DNA from 2 places in the Comamonas terrigena NBRC 13299 genome. Region 1 is predicted to be linked to the other one. Evidence: predicted binding sites of a transcription regulator. Region 1 holds the regulator's gene; the other holds the start of a gene.
What was found. The regulator FNR, encoded in region 1, switches genes on or off when oxygen is low (the NO sensors DNR and NnrR bind a similar motif). The targets are predictions, from matches to a motif close to TTGATNNNNATCAA.

Region 1 (7,461 bases):
AGGTGCGGTCGGAGAACCAGGCCACCGTCTCCATGGCATAGGCCGCCACGCCGCCCAGGGCGGCATAGCCCATCAGGCGGCCGACATGGAAGCCCAGCCAGCGCCCGGCATTGGCCGCCTCCGGCGGCTGCGCCGAAGCCCCTTCAGGCTGGATGGACACCACCCGCCCCCCGCTGCGCAGCGGCGAGACGATGGCCGCACAGGGTGCGGCGCACATCGCAAGACAATGGGGCCCACCCACGAGCCCCATGAAGAAAGCGGTTCCAAGCAACGACAGCCACATGGGCTAGATGATCCTGGAAAAGCGCGCCCGGTTCTTGCCGGCCTGCAAATGCCGGTCAAACGTCATGGCCACGCCGCGCACAAAGAACCAGCCCATGGGCGTGACCTTGATGCCGTCGTCGTCGATCACCACCAGGCCCTGCTCCTGCTGCTGGGCCAGCATTTCCAGCTCGGCCGCGAAGTAGCGCTGGAAGTCCAGCAGCCAAGACTGGCTCATGGGCTCGAACAGCACTTCGCCCTGGCACATCAGCGACATGATGACGGCGCGCCGCACCAGGTCGTCGCGCCCCAGCGCCAAACCCCGCACCACGGGCAGCCGGCCCTGGTCGAGGAAGTCGTAATACTCTTCCAGGGTCTTGGCGTTCTGGCTGTAGGTGGCGCCCACGCGGCCGATGGCAGACACCCCCAGGGCAATCAGGTCGCAGTCCGGCTGCGTGCTGTAGCCCTGGAAGTTGCGGTGCAGCCGTCCTTGCCGCTTGGCAATGGCCAGCGCATCTTCCGGCAGTGCGAAGTGGTCCATGCCCACATAGACATAGCCGGCCTGCATGAAGGCATCGATGGAGCCCGAGAGCATGGACAGCTTGTCCGAAGCCTCCGGCAGGTCTTCCTGCGCAATGCGGCGCTGTGGCTTGAAGCGCTCCGGCAGATGCGCGTAGGCATACAGCGCAATCCGGTCCGGCCGCAGCTGGCACACCTGTTCCAGGGTGCGCTGGAACGATGCCGCGGTCTGCTTGGGCAGGCCATAGATCAGGTCCACGTTGACCGAATGGAAACCCAGCTCGCGCGCCGCCTGCACCAGATCAAAGACCTGCTCGGCCGGCTGCTCGCGGTGCACCGCCTTTTGCACATCGGGGTCGAAATCCTGCACCCCGAAGCTCAGGCGGTTGAAGCCCAGCTGCGCCAGGTGGGCCAGACGTTCGCGGGTGACGGTGCGGGGATCGACTTCGATGGAATATTCGCCCACCGCTTCAAAACTGAAGTTGGCGCGCAGCGTGTCCATCAGCTGGGTCAGCTCGGCATCGGACAGAAAGGTGGGAGAACCGCCGCCCAGGTGCAGCTGGCTGACCGCCTGTCCCTTGCCACAATGCGCCACCTGCAGAGCCACCTCTTTTTCCAGGTACTGCAGATAGGTCTGCGCGCGTTCATGGTGCTTGGTGATGATCTTGTTGCACGCGCAGTAGTAGCACAGGGCCTCACAGAAAGGCACATGCACATACAGTGACATGGGAAGCGCCTTGGCCGCAGAATGGTGCTTGCGCTGTTCCAGCGCCAACACATAATCATCCTGACCAAATGCTTCAATAAAGCGATCTGCGGTGGGATAAGAGGTATAACGGGGCCCAGGCACGTCGTACCGACGCAAAAGCTCCGGCGTTACTGCTGTCATTGAATATTCCTTAGGTGCTGCCCAGCACTGTGCCGCACCCCGGGAAAATCAGCCTTGATGCAAATCAAGACATTCAAATACCATTCCTGAGACAATTGATTCATATCATTCGCACAACTGAGCACCCCCTCTCTCGCCTCCCAGCCCGATAACCTTTCTGCGTTACGTCCAATGGCCCGTTCAGCGGGAGCCCAAGGCGTCAGTGCCATGACACCACCCCCTATCAAAGTCACCTGCTCCAACTGCAATCTGCGCGAACTGTGCATGCCCACAGGCTTGAATGAGCAGCAGTTGCACCGTATTGACGATATTGTGGCCACGCGTCGCAAAATCAAACGGGGCAGCACCTTGTTCCGTAATGGCGAAGACTTCACGGCGCTCTATGCCATCCGCACCGGGTTCTTCAAGACCTGCGTGGCCACGGAAGATGGCCGTGACCAGGTGACAGGTTTTCAGATGGCGGGCGAGATCATTGGCCTGGACGGGATCGTGCACGACCACCACACCTGCGATACCGTGGCCCTGGAAGACGCCGAAGTCTGCGTCATGCCGTTCGACCGCCTGGAAGAGCTGTCGCGCGAAGTGACGGCCCTGCAGTCGCATGTGCACAAGGTGATGAGCCGCGAGATCGTGCGCGAACACGGCGTGATGCTGCTGCTGGGCAGCATGCGTGCCGAAGAGCGCCTGGCCGCCTTTGTGCTGAACCTGGTGCAGCGCCTGCACACCCGGGGCTTCTCGTCTTCCGAGCTGGTGCTGCGCATGACGCGCGAAGAGATCGGCAGCTACCTCGGCCTGAAGCTGGAAACGGTCAGCCGCACCTTCTCGAAGTTTGTCGAGGAAGGCTTGGTCGAAGTGAAGCAGCGCCATGTGCGCATCCTGGACACCGAAGGCCTCAAGCGCATCGTCAACAGCCAGCACGCCTGCGAATAAGCGCGCCCGCCACCGCAGCGCGGATCCAGCACCCCAGCCTCCTTCCGGAGGCTTTTTTCATGGCGCCCCGGCCTTGCCGCACCACGGCATTCCTGTATTTCGGCATTGCGCGGGCCTGCCCGCACAGCCCAGGAGGAGAACTCCCCCTCCCCCCACTTCACAGAGCCCGCTTATAGCGACGGGACGCGGCGCTCCCGGGCATTGAGCTCCTGCGGGGACAGCGCCAGCAGGCTGGTCATGGCCGATGCCATCATGATGATGGCCCAGAACAGGAAGAAGGCCACCGTGCACACGCCCAGGCGCGACACCTCGCCATAGGCCGACAGCCACTGCATTTCCAGCGGGTCGACCACGGCAAACACCAGCATCTCCATCACCCCGGCGGCCAGAAAGGCGGGCCAGGCAATCCACATCCAGCGACGCAACAGCATGGGTCTCTCCTTGTTGTGGCAGGCAGATGCCCCATTGTGCGAGCCTCTGTCTGCCGCGTCACGGCCTGCAGCGTCCCCACAAACCCTGAAAAAGGCATAAAAAAAGCCAGCCGGTAGGCTGGCTTGCTACGGCTGCAGCGCAGGGACCGCAGGCCCTGCGCTGGCGCCCGGTTTACTTGCTGCCGCGCAGCAAGGCCTTGAGTGCGCTTTGCAGGCGCTGGGCCGCGCTGTCGCTGCGCTCCGCAGCCAGCACCGCCGCCACATCCTGCTCCCAGGTGGTGCGGGGGTCCGTGGCCTTGCGGTTGGTCAGCAGCTGCAGCTGCAGTGCACGGCGTGCAGACAGCTGGTCGGCCGGTGTGGGCACGTCGGCAGCCATTTCCAGGCGCAGCAGCGACTCGGCTGCCTCGCCCTTGGCGGCAGCGCCCACGGCGGCATGCCAGCTGTTGCGGGAAGCATTGCTCAGCTTGCCCAGTTCCTGCGCGGGCGGCACCAGGGCCGCGTCGCGCTTGGACCAGGCCTCCATCAGCTGGGTCAGGGCTTCGCCATGGGCCTGTGCCGTCAGCTTGCGCAGCGCAGACTGGGCGTGTTCCTGGGCTTCACGCTGGGCGCGGAAAGCCGCATCCCCCAGGCGTGGGCCACGGGCCGGGCGCTCGAAACGGTCACCACGATCGCCGCGGTCACCACGGTCCTGGCGGGGGCCGGGCTTGCGGCCACCAGCCGCCGCGGCCGGGGCTTCCTTGCGCATGCCGGGGCGGTCGTCGCCACGCACAGCCTTCACCGGGCGGTCGGTCGCCACCGGCGCAGCCGGTGCGGCCGCAGCGGCTGGCTGGGCGGCTTCGGCCGCAGGGGCGGCACGCAGGGCTTCTTCCAGCGCGGTCAGGGCGGCGCGGATCTTCTGCGCATCGCCTTCGGCATTGGCGGCTTCCAGCTGCTGCGAGGCTTCCAGCACCGCACGGTCGTGGGCGCTGAGCGATTCCAGATTGACGGCACGGCTGCCGCGCTCACCGCGCTCGGCCGGCTTGCGGCTGAAAGCCTCGTCCAACGGCTTGCGGAAGGCATCCCACAGCTTCTGTTCCTGGCGGCGGTCCACCGGCACTTCCTGGGCTTCGGCCTGCCAGCGCTGCTGCAGCGCCTTGATGGCGGCGATCTGCAGGGCCGGGGCTGCGCCCAATGCCTGGGCTTCCTCGATCATGGCCTGGCGGCGCTGCAGGCTGTCCTTCTGGGCCTGCTGCAGCGGGGCTTCGGCTTCGTTGATGGCCTGGCGCCATTGCTGTTGCAGCTCGGCATACAGCTTCTCGCCCACATGGCCACCTTCGCGCCAGCGTTCGGAAAACTGGCGCAGGCTGCGGGCCATGCCCTTCCAGTCCTTGGAGTCCTTGACGGACTGCCCCCAGGCACGCAGTTCCTCGATCAGCGTGGTGCGCGACGCCTTGTGCTGGGCCGATTCGGTGCGCAACTTGTCCAGCCAGCCTTCGACCAGCTTGTAGGCGGTGTTGCAGGCTTCATCGAACTGCTTCCACAGACCGTGGTTGGGCACCGCGCCCTGGTCCAGCAGCTTCCATTGTTCGCGCAGCTGGCGCAGCGTTTCCTGGACCTTGCGGCCACCCAGGGTCTGGCCTTCGGGGCGATCCACCAGGCCCTTGGCCTTGGCAATCAGGGCTTCCCGTTCGGCATCCACGGCCTGGGGCTTCCAGCCACGGGCGTCGCCAGCCTGCACCAGCAGCGCGTCCATCTGCTGGATCACTTCGGCATCCAGTGCACGGCCATGCTGGCGCAGTGCGGCGCGCAGACCGGCGATGGCGGCGGTCTTGTCCTCTTCGGTGCCCACCAGGGGCTGCAGCACCTGGGCAGCCTGCAGCACGACGGCAGCAGCCTTGACCGGGGCATCGCCCTTGGCCGGCTTGGCGGCCGGTGCATCGGCGGCCAGCTCGGCCGGCAGACCACGGCCCACGCGGATTTCATCGGCCCACACGGGCACGGGAGGCAGCGCGGCTTCGGCGTTGTCGGCAGCCGCCTGGGTCACGGCCAGGGCCGAGACAAAGGCGTCCCACACCACGCGCAGCTGGTCGCGCGAGCTGGTCAGCTGCTGGGCCAGGCGGGCGTCCAGGCTGGGCCAGGCGGCGTCTTCGGTCAGCGCCTGGGCCTGTTCCTGCCAGCGGGCCACGTCGGCGCTCAGCGCTTCCTGCACGGCGGCAGCGTCTTTCCAGGACTTGGTGGATAGCACTTCGATGCGCTGGGACAGCAGCACGGCCGCTTCCTTTTGCACCTGCACACGGTGCTGCAGGTCTTCGGCGGCCTTGATGCGCTCGGCCAGCTGGGCCTTGAAACCGGCCAGCGGTTCACGCGACAGCGGCGCGCCGGCCTTGGCGGCGTCACGCTGCCAGGCGGCGGCGTCGGCCAGATTCAGCGCCGGCTGGGCCAGCAGTGCCTGGGCCTTGGCCACCCATTCCACGGCGATGGCGTCCTGGTCCTTGGCGCGGCGCAGCTCGTCCAGGCGCTCGCGCACGACGCGGGCAGCGCCCTTGTCGCGGGCATTCATTTCCTTGAACACTTCCTGCAGCACATCGTGGGCGGGCGATGTGGCCAGCCAGTCACGCAGGCGGGCTGCACGGTCGCCCGAGGTTTCTGCAGAAAAAGCACCGCCAGTCACTGCATCCAGCGGGTGGGCCTCGGGGGTTTTGGCCGGGGTCGGGTTCACTTCTGGGGCTTCAGACATTTTTCTGCTTCAAAAAAAGTTGGTACATGAGTTATGGATAACGGGCATGCCCGCCATAGGGCGGGCATGGCTCCTCGTGCACAGGCATGCGCGGAGCATGGGGCGTATTTTCCCCTTTATTGCTCCATGCCTGCAGCGAATTACTGAACTGCCAGACTCAGCTGGGCTTTTGCACCGGCTTCCTTGCCATCGGCCTTGGAGTCTCCCAGGAACAGACGGGCCATGTCGATGCCCTGCTGTCCCAGGTAGCTGCGCACTGCCATGGCACGGGCCGCGGCCAGTTCCTGCATGGCTGTGGGTGGCAGCGGCAGCTGCTCGACCAGCAGTTTGCGCATCTCCTCGGGTGGCAGGGATTTGGACAGACCGACCATGTTGCGGGGCTTTTCGATGTCCGCCTTGCGATAGATCGACTTCAGGCGGCTGTCGCGCTCCTTGTCGCTCAGCGCGGCGTCGTCCTCATCACCCTTGCCCTGCTTGGCGATCTGCGCCTCCAGGTTGGCGGCTTTCCAACCCTGGGCTTCCTGCGCGGTGGAGGCACTGCCCGCCACCGTGAGTTTGAGGGCCGGGCGGTCCTTCAGTGACTTGGCAATCTTCTCCAACTGGCTCTTGGCTTCGGCATCCAGCGTGGCCACCCCGGCCGGGAACTTCACATCGCCGCCACCCTTCTCGTCGCCGCCGAAGGCACCGGCCAGCAAGGCGAAAGGCGCCGTGATCGCCTTGCGGATGATGTTGCCGATGATCTTGAAGATCACCGGGGCCAGGCGGAACTGCGGGTCGTTGAGCGATCCGCTGATGGGCAGGTCCAGGTCGATCACGCCATGGCTGTCGGCCAGCAGGGCCACCGCCAACTTGACCGGCAGCGAGGCCGGGGCGCCCTGCACGGCATCCCCGAAGGTCAGTTGGTGCAGCACCAGCTTGTTGCTGGCGGTCAGCATGCCGTTGGGCTGCACCTCGTAGCGCACGTCCACGCTCAGCTTGCCTCGCTCGATGCCGTGGCCGGCGTATTTGACCGAGTAGGGGCTCAGCGGCGGCAGCTCCAGATCGCGCACCTTGCCGGTGATGTCCAGCGCCAGCGGCTTGACCAGCGGGTTGAGCTTGCCGGAGATGTCCAGACTGGCGGTGGACTGGGCCACGCCCTGTATCGACAGATCGGCCATGGAAGGCGGCTGACCGGCGGCAGGCGCCACCGAGGAGAAGGCGCTGAGCGAGCCGGACAGCTCGGTCAGGTCGGCCGTGTAGTTGGGCTTGATGAAGAAGTCGGAGAACTTCACCGTACCGCCCTTGAGCTCCACCGGGCCCACGACGATGCGCGGCGCCATGGGGTCGGGTGCGGTCGCCGCAGGTGCCACCTGCACGCTGGCGGTGTTGGTTCCCCCCGTCTTGGATTCCACCTTTTGGGCCTCCGCATCGCCACCAGCGGAGGCATCGGCGACTTCGGTGTCCGGGGCTCCGGCCAGATCCTGCAGGTTAAGGCGGCCATTGGGCTGCACCACCACGCGGGCGAAGAAGTCGCGCAGCAGGGTTTTCTGCACCTGCACCGACAGCGGCTTGCGCGGCTGCATGTCCAGTGCCAGACCGGTCAGCTGCAGCTGTTTCCAGCGCAGCAGGTCTTCGCCGGCTTCCATGGTGGTCTTCTCGGCCGTGCCTGTGCGGTGCACGGTCTGCACATAGACATCGTGCAGGCCGGCATTGCCCTGCACCTGCACCGACGGGCT
Region 2 (7,461 bases), 420 kb from region 1:
GGCGTCTTGAGCACGCCGGCGCGGCTGCGGAACAGCGCGGCAAAGCTGTCGGGGGGCTGGATTTGGCTGGTGTCGTCCATGGCAATCGGAATCCAGGGCTCAATCGGGTTCGAACAGGCGCTCAAAGCGCACCAGATCCTCGGCCAGCTCGCAGGTCACCAGCTGGCCCTGCTTGCCGTCGCTCTTGCGCTGGGCCGAAAACAGCGTGGCCTTGCCGCGGAAGCCGTAGTCGGGCAGGTGGATCAGCGTGTACATGTGCGGCACAAAGCTCTGGTGCTCAAAGATGATGCGGTGCTCATTGCGCGGCGAGGGGTAGAGCATGTACTCCAGCGTGTGGATGGTTTCGGTGGCCATACGGGTCGACTCAAGGGGGGCAGCGGAGCAGCGCCCCGGGGCGGCAATGCTACCGCGTGCCGGTGGGGCATGCAGCCGGGGTGGAATTGGGGCCGGGGCTGCTGCGACAATCGTGGGCATGTCCTCTGCCCGCACCGCACCCCTGACCGCGCACCCGCCTGCTGCGCGCGTGGTCATCCAGACCCAGGACTTCGACCTGGGGATCGAAGTCGCCGCCCTGCGGGCGGGCGATGCGGGCGTGGGCGCGGTGTGCAGCTTTGTGGGGACGGTGCGCGACCGCAATGGAGGTGACGCCGTCTCGGCCATGGAGCTGGAGCACTACCCGGGCATGACCGAAAAAAGCATCGAAGCCATCATCGACCGTGCGGTGGCGCGCTTCGGTATCCATGCGGCCAAGGTCATCCACCGCGTCGGGCCGCTCGCGCCCATGGACCAGATCGTGCTGGTGGCCGTCACCTCGGCCCACCGGGGAATGGCTTTTCAGGCCTGCGAGTTCATCATGGACTACCTCAAGTCCGAAGCGCCGTTCTGGAAGAAAGAGCAGACGGCCGACGGCGCCCGCTGGGTGGATGCGCGGGTCAGCGACGAGCAGGCCCTGGCCCGCTGGGCCTGACGGCCGCGCCGGCGCCGGGCTGTCTGCCGGCAGGATGCGGGCCATGCTCCGAGGTCGATAGCTGTTGCCGCCCATGCTGCCTGGTGGTGGCGCATGAAAATGCGTCAAACCCAGGGTGCATGCATGCAGGCAGGCAGTTCCTGCATCGGGAGCCGTGGGCGGGGCGTGGTCTCGCCCCTAAGATAGGTTGGACCGGGTGGCGGGCCGGCAGACCGCTCTTTTGGCTGACAGACAATGGCGTACCGGCCCGGCACAGTGCAGTCCGGTGGGGGTGGACGCAGGTGCGGCGAGCTTGATCCAGGTCAAGCGTTCGCCGGACCGAGCGGGACAGGCGCCTTGAAGGCGGCTGAAATGTCCCCACGTGAAATGCAGTCCTAATACTTTGCTGTTGAGAAAGCTTTGCAACCATGCGTATCGACAAGCTCACCACCAAATTCCAAGAAGCCCTGGCCGATGCCCAAACCCTGGCACTCGGCAACGACCACAACCGCATCGATCCCCTGCACCTGTTGGCAGCCATGCTGCGCCAGCAGGACGGCCCCAAGGCGCTGCTCGAGCGTGCTGGCGCCAAAGTCAGCGCCATGCAGACGGCCGTGGAAAACGCCATCAAGGCGCTGCCCACCGGCGACAGCGGTGCGGAAGTGCAACCCAATTCCGACCTGATCAAGCTGCTGCAGGCCACGGAGAAAGAATCCATCAAGCGCGGCGACCAGTTCATCGCCAGCGAACTGTTCCTGCTGGCGCTGGCCGACAGCGATGTGCAGGCCGCCCGGCTGGCCAAGGAAAACGGCCTGTCCCGCCGGAGCATGGAAACCGCCATCGAGGCCGTGCGCGGCGGACAGAAGGTGGACAGCCCCGAAGCCGAAGGCCAGCGCGAAGCGCTGAAGAAATACACCCTGGACCTGACCGAGCGCGCCCGCCTGGGCAAGCTGGACCCGGTGATCGGCCGCGATGACGAGATCCGCCGTGCCATCCAGGTGCTGCAGCGTCGCAGCAAGAACAACCCCGTGCTGATCGGCGAGCCCGGCGTGGGCAAGACCGCCATCGTGGAAGGTCTGGCCCAGCGCATCGTCGAAGGCGAAGTGCCCGAGACGCTGAAAGAAAAACGCGTGCTGGTGCTGGACATGGCCGGCCTGCTGGCCGGTGCCAAGTACCGCGGCGAGTTCGAAGAGCGCCTGAAATCCGTGCTGAATGAAGTGGCCAAGGAAGAGGGACGCATCATTCTGTTCATCGACGAAATCCACACCATGGTGGGTGCCGGCAAGGCCGAAGGCGCGATGGACGCCGGCAACATGCTCAAGCCCGCGTTGGCGCGTGGCGAGCTGCACTGCATCGGCGCCACCACGCTGGACGAATACCGCAAGTACATCGAAAAGGATGCCGCGCTGGAGCGCCGGTTCCAGAAGGTGCTGGTGGAAGAGCCCTCGGTGGAAGACACCATCGCCATCCTGCGCGGTCTGCAGGTGCGCTATGAAGCCCACCACGGCGTGGACATCACCGACCCCGCGATCGTGGCGGCCGCTGAGCTGAGCAACCGTTACATCACCGACCGTTTCCTGCCCGACAAGGCCATCGACCTGATCGACGAGGCCGCGGCCAAGATCAAGATCGAAATCGACTCCAAGCCCGAGGAGATGGACAAGCTCGAGCGCCGCATGATCCAGCTCAAGATCGAGCGCGAGGCCATGAAGAAGGAAAAGGACGAGGCGTCGCAAAAGCGCCTGGCCTTGATCGAGGAAGAGCTCGAGAGCCTGGAGCGCGAGTACGCCGATCTGGAAGAAGTCTGGAAGAGCGAAAAGGCCAGCGCCCAGGGCTCCGAGCAGCTGCGCAAGGAAGTGGACCAGATCCGCATCCAGATCGACGAGCTCAAGCGCAAGGGCGACTTCAACAAAGTGGCCGAGCTGCAATACGGCAAGCTCCCCGAACTGGAGAAGAAGCTCAAGGAAGTCCAGGCCAGCGAGGCCGATGGCGGCGTGGGCACTGCGCCCAAGCACCGTCTGCTGCGCACCCAGGTCGGTGCGGAAGAGATTGCCGAAGTCGTCAGCCGCGCCACCGGCATCCCGGTGGCCAAGATGATGCAGGGCGAAAAAGACAAACTGTTGCACATGGAAGCCAAGCTGCACGAGCGCGTGGTGGGCCAGGACGAGGCTATCTCGGCCGTGTCCAATGCCATCCGCCGTTCCCGCTCGGGCCTGTCCGACCCGAACCGGCCGCTGGGCAGCTTCCTGTTCCTGGGCCCCACCGGTGTCGGCAAGACCGAGCTGTGCAAGGCGCTGGCAGGTTTCCTGTTTGACAGCCAGGACCACCTGATTCGCATCGACATGAGCGAATTCATGGAAAAGCACAGCGTGGCACGGCTGATCGGCGCGCCCCCCGGCTATGTGGGCTATGAGGAGGGCGGCTACCTGACGGAAGCCGTGCGCCGCAAACCCTATAGCGTGGTGCTGCTCGATGAGGTGGAGAAAGCCCACCCCGACGTGTTCAACGTGCTGCTGCAGGTGCTGGACGACGGCCGTCTCACGGACGGCCAGGGACGCACGGTGGACTTCAAGAACACGGTGATCGTGATGACCAGCAACATCGGCTCGATGCTGATCCAGAGCATGGTCGGCCAGGATGCCGAGGACATCAAGGAAGCGGTGTGGGGGGAACTTAAAACCAATTTCCGACCCGAATTCCTGAACCGCATCGACGAAACCGTGGTCTTCCACGGACTGGATGCCAAGAACATCGAAGCCATTGCCCGGATCCAGCTGCGCCTGCTCGAAGGCCGTCTGGAAAAGATGGAGCTGCAAATGCAGGTCTCGGAGCAGGCTTTGGCGGAACTGGCTAAAGTGGGCTTTGACCCGGTCTTCGGTGCCCGTCCGCTCAAGCGGGCCATCCAGCAACGCATCGAGAACCCGCTGTCCAAGCTGCTGCTCGAGGGCAAGTTCCCGCCCAAGAGCGTCATCGAAGTGGCGGTGGATCCGGTGCAGGCGCCCGGCGTGTTCCAGTTCACGCAAGCTGTCCCCATGGGCAGCTGAGCTGAGGCCCGCCGGCACACATGAAAGGTGATGTTTTGAACGATTTCGCACACACGGCAGCCCGCTGGGCTGTCCGCATCTTCCTCCTTGCGGCAGGTGCGGTGTTCTTTCTGTGTCTGCTTGCCGTCGCCAGCCTGCTGGCCCTGGCCTGGGGCGCCCGTGCGCTGTGGGCCCGGCTCACCGGTCGCCCGGTGATGCCCTGGGTCATGCCCACGATGCGCCCTGGCACCTCTTGGGGCATGTACCGCAGCAGCGGCTGGGCCAGCACCATGGCCGGTGCGGCCGGCGGCGCAGCCCATGATGCCGCTGACAGCACCGACGGTGCCGACAGCAAGCGCAGTGGCGTGCTGGCCAGTGCGGCACGCGACATCACCGACGTGCAGCCGCGCGAAGTGCGCTGATATTCTGTTGCTTCCACCAGTGCCATGGCGCTGGTGGGCTTTGGCAACAGAGAGGGCCAGCATGGCTGGCCGCGACAGGGACTCCCACCGGCAAGCGGTGGTTTCACAGGATGCACGGCCACGCATGAACCCAGTTTCCCCCCTGCAACAGGCTTTCGACCTGCAATACCTGGCCAGTCGCCAGCACCTGGAAGTGCCGGCCATGTTGCGCAAGGAGCGTTTGCTGCGCGTGCAGCGCATGCTGGACGAGCATGGCCCCGTGCTCACCGCAGCCGTGCAGGCCGACTTTGGCATCCGTTCGCCGCAGCTGACCGAGTTTGCCGACCTGCTGGTGCTGCGATCCCAGCTCAAGCAGGCACTGCGCAGGCTGGAGCGCTGGATGCGCCCCCGCCACGTCTGGACCCCGCTGCACCTGCTGCCGGCGCGTGCGCGCATCGAGCGCCAGCCGCTGGGCGTGGTGGGCATCATTTCCCCCTGGAACTACCCGCTGCAGCTGTCGCTGGGCCCGGCCATCACCGCGCTGGCTGCGGGCAACCGCGTGATGCTCAAACCCAGCGAACTGGCGCCGCACACCGCGGCCCAGCTGGCGGCGGCGGTCGAGCAGTACTTTGCTCCGGACGAGTTCTGCGTGGTCCAGGGCGACAGCTATCTGTCCAGCCAGTTTGCCGGCCTGCATTTCGACCATTTGATGTTCACCGGCTCCACCGCAGTGGGCCGGCGCGTGGCCCAGGCCGCGGCTGTGCACCTGACGCCGACGACCCTGGAGCTGGGAGGAAAGTCGCCCTGCATCCTGGCTTCCGACTGCGACATGGCACAGGCGGCGCTGCGCGTGGCCCATGGCAAGCTGCTCAATGCCGGCCAGACCTGCATTGCGCCCGACTACGTGCTGCTGCCCCGTGGGCAGGAGGCGGCTTTCGAACAGGCCTACCGCCAGGCGGTGGCGCAGCTGTTCCCGCGCATCGTGGGCAACCCGGATTACGCCTCCATCATCCACCAGCGCCACCTGGTGCGGCTGCGCAATCTGCTGCAGCAGGCCCAGAGCCTGGGGGCCCAGGTGCAGGTGATTGACCCTGCCCTGGGGCAGCAGGCGGCGGCCCCCAGCTGGGGGGATGCCGCACAGCGCCAGATGCTGCCCACCCTGGTGTGGAATGTACAGCCCACGATGACGCTGATGCAGGAGGAGATCTTCGGCCCCATCCTGCCCGTGGTGCCCTATGACCGGCTGGACGATGCCATTGCCGCCATCAATGCCGGGCCGCGCCCGCTGGCGCTGTACTGGTTCGGCAAGGACGAAAAGGCGCGCGACACCGTGCTGCGCCGTACCGTGAGCGGCGGTGTCACGGTGAATGACACCCTGCTGCATGTGGCCCATGACAATCTGCCTTTTGGCGGTGTGGGAGACAGCGGCTGGGGCGCCTACCATGGCGAGCAGGGGTTCCTGCGCTTTTCGCACCAGAAGGCGGTGTGCCTGCAGGGGCGCTGGTCTGCCGTGCAGTGGCTGTACCCGCCCTATGGCGCCCGCTTCGACAAGATCATGGCCCTGCTGCGCCGATGGGTGTGACGCACGCAGCGCTTGCCGCGGTGTGGCGGGCGTTCCGCTGCGCCGATTCGGGGCGCCAGCGCACGGCCCAGGGCGGGGCCGGCAGCTGTCTTCAGGGGCGCGCTCCGTGATTCCGCGGCTGCAAGGCCCATGGCAGGCCAGCGGGCTGTGGGTCTGAAACAGGCGCTATCACATCCGCTATACCACGGCAAGAAGGGCTCTACAGCCGTACTGGTGCAAATGGCTACAACATTAGGGCGTGCGTCTGCGGAGCGTTTCACAGACAATTGCGACCTTTCGTTTTTCAACTGCTGTTTTCGTTTCGCTTTCCATGTCCAGTTACCAGGTCCGTCCCGCTACGCTTCGCGATGCGAAGGCCATCGCACAGATCCACACTTCGTCCGCCCAGGAGGTTTACCGAGGTATCGTGCCAGACGACCAATTGAAGGCCATGTCGTCGGTAGAGAAGCGCCAGGCCTATTGGCGCGAGGCCATTGAATATTGTGAGCCCCAGGTGCAGGTTGCCATTGATGGCGACAAGATCGTGGGCTTTGTCGGTTTTGACCGTTCCCGTGACGAGAAGTCGCGCCAGACCACCGGTGAGATCTGGGCCATCTACGCGGCCCCGACCCATTGGGACCAAGGCGTGGGCGTGGCCCTGTGGGATGCCGCCCGTGACGGTCTGGTCGAAGAAGGCTGCACCAACGTCACCTGCTGGGTGCCGCTGCGCAATGAACGCGCTCTGCGCTTTCACGAGTCCGCCGGCTTCAAGCGCGAGATGACCACGGCCAAGACCGCGGTCGTCGGTGGTGTCAAGATCGAGGAAGTGCGCCTCAAGCGCGCCTTGAGCTAAATCTTCGTTTGCGGGCTGTTCAGCCCAGAAAGTGCACCCCATGCTGCAATGGCAACACCAGGGCAAGGATTTCCAGGCAGCATGGCACAGCGAAAGCGGTGCCCCGGCACCGCGCCGGCTGCAAGTGGTGGACGACAGTCTGCCCGCGGATACCGCCTATCGCCTGGCCTGTGAAGGCACTTCCCTGCTGTGGCAGGGCGACTTCCAGAACGCCCGCCACCTGCTGGACGCGCTCAAGCGCCGTCTGGACAAGCCGGTGCGTGCCGAGTCTGCCAAGGCCCGGCACCAGCGGCGCCAGGCCGGAGCCCAGGCCGATGCGCCCACCTTTCCCCATGCCTTTCACCTGTACCGCCAGTCCCAGGCCCAGCGCGCCCGCGTGCTGAACAGCCTGCTGGTGGTGGTGCAGCCCGACTACGTCATCTCGCTGCGCCGCGCGCCCGATTGGCGGCTGGCCTTCAACGAAGCCTGGGGGGCGGCTGCCGTCCTCAAGGGCCCGCGTGTGGTGGCCTTGCGGGAATTGCTGGGGGTGGTCGCCGCGCACGAGTGGCGCAAGAAAGGCGTGCCCATGCCCTTGCTGGGGGACGATGTCCGTGTGCATGCGCACTACGGTGTGTTCTCTCCGGTGCGGGGCGAGTACCTGGATCTGGTGGCCGAAGCCCCGCTGCCGGAAGCCGGCG

Region 2: a site for FNR is predicted at 1,260-1,273, ahead of clpB (ATP-dependent chaperone ClpB). Genes of this name have one in related genera too.

Annotation. Positions count from the first base shown of each region.
Region 1 covers NZ_AP019749.1:3,302,616-3,310,076, forward strand. The annotation lists gene CT3_RS15130 (sulfite exporter TauE/SafE family protein) at 1-283, opposite strand, end outside; gene hemN (oxygen-independent coproporphyrinogen III oxidase) at 287-1,669, opposite strand; gene fnr (fumarate/nitrate reduction transcriptional regulator Fnr) at 1,877-2,599, shown strand; gene CT3_RS15145 (hypothetical protein) at 2,770-3,030, opposite strand; gene CT3_RS15150 (DUF349 domain-containing protein) at 3,203-5,746, opposite strand; gene CT3_RS15155 (DUF748 domain-containing protein) at 5,887-7,461, opposite strand, start outside.
Region 2 covers NZ_AP019749.1:3,720,489-3,727,949, reverse strand. The annotation lists gene CT3_RS16950 (hypothetical protein) at 1-80, opposite strand, end outside; gene CT3_RS16945 (hypothetical protein) at 100-354, opposite strand; gene moaE (molybdopterin synthase catalytic subunit MoaE) at 473-967, shown strand; gene clpB (ATP-dependent chaperone ClpB) at 1,375-3,990, shown strand; gene CT3_RS16930 (hypothetical protein) at 4,026-4,391, shown strand; gene CT3_RS16925 (coniferyl aldehyde dehydrogenase) at 4,516-5,952, shown strand; gene CT3_RS16920 (GNAT family N-acetyltransferase) at 6,263-6,784, shown strand; gene CT3_RS16915 (methyltransferase) at 6,825-7,461, shown strand, end outside.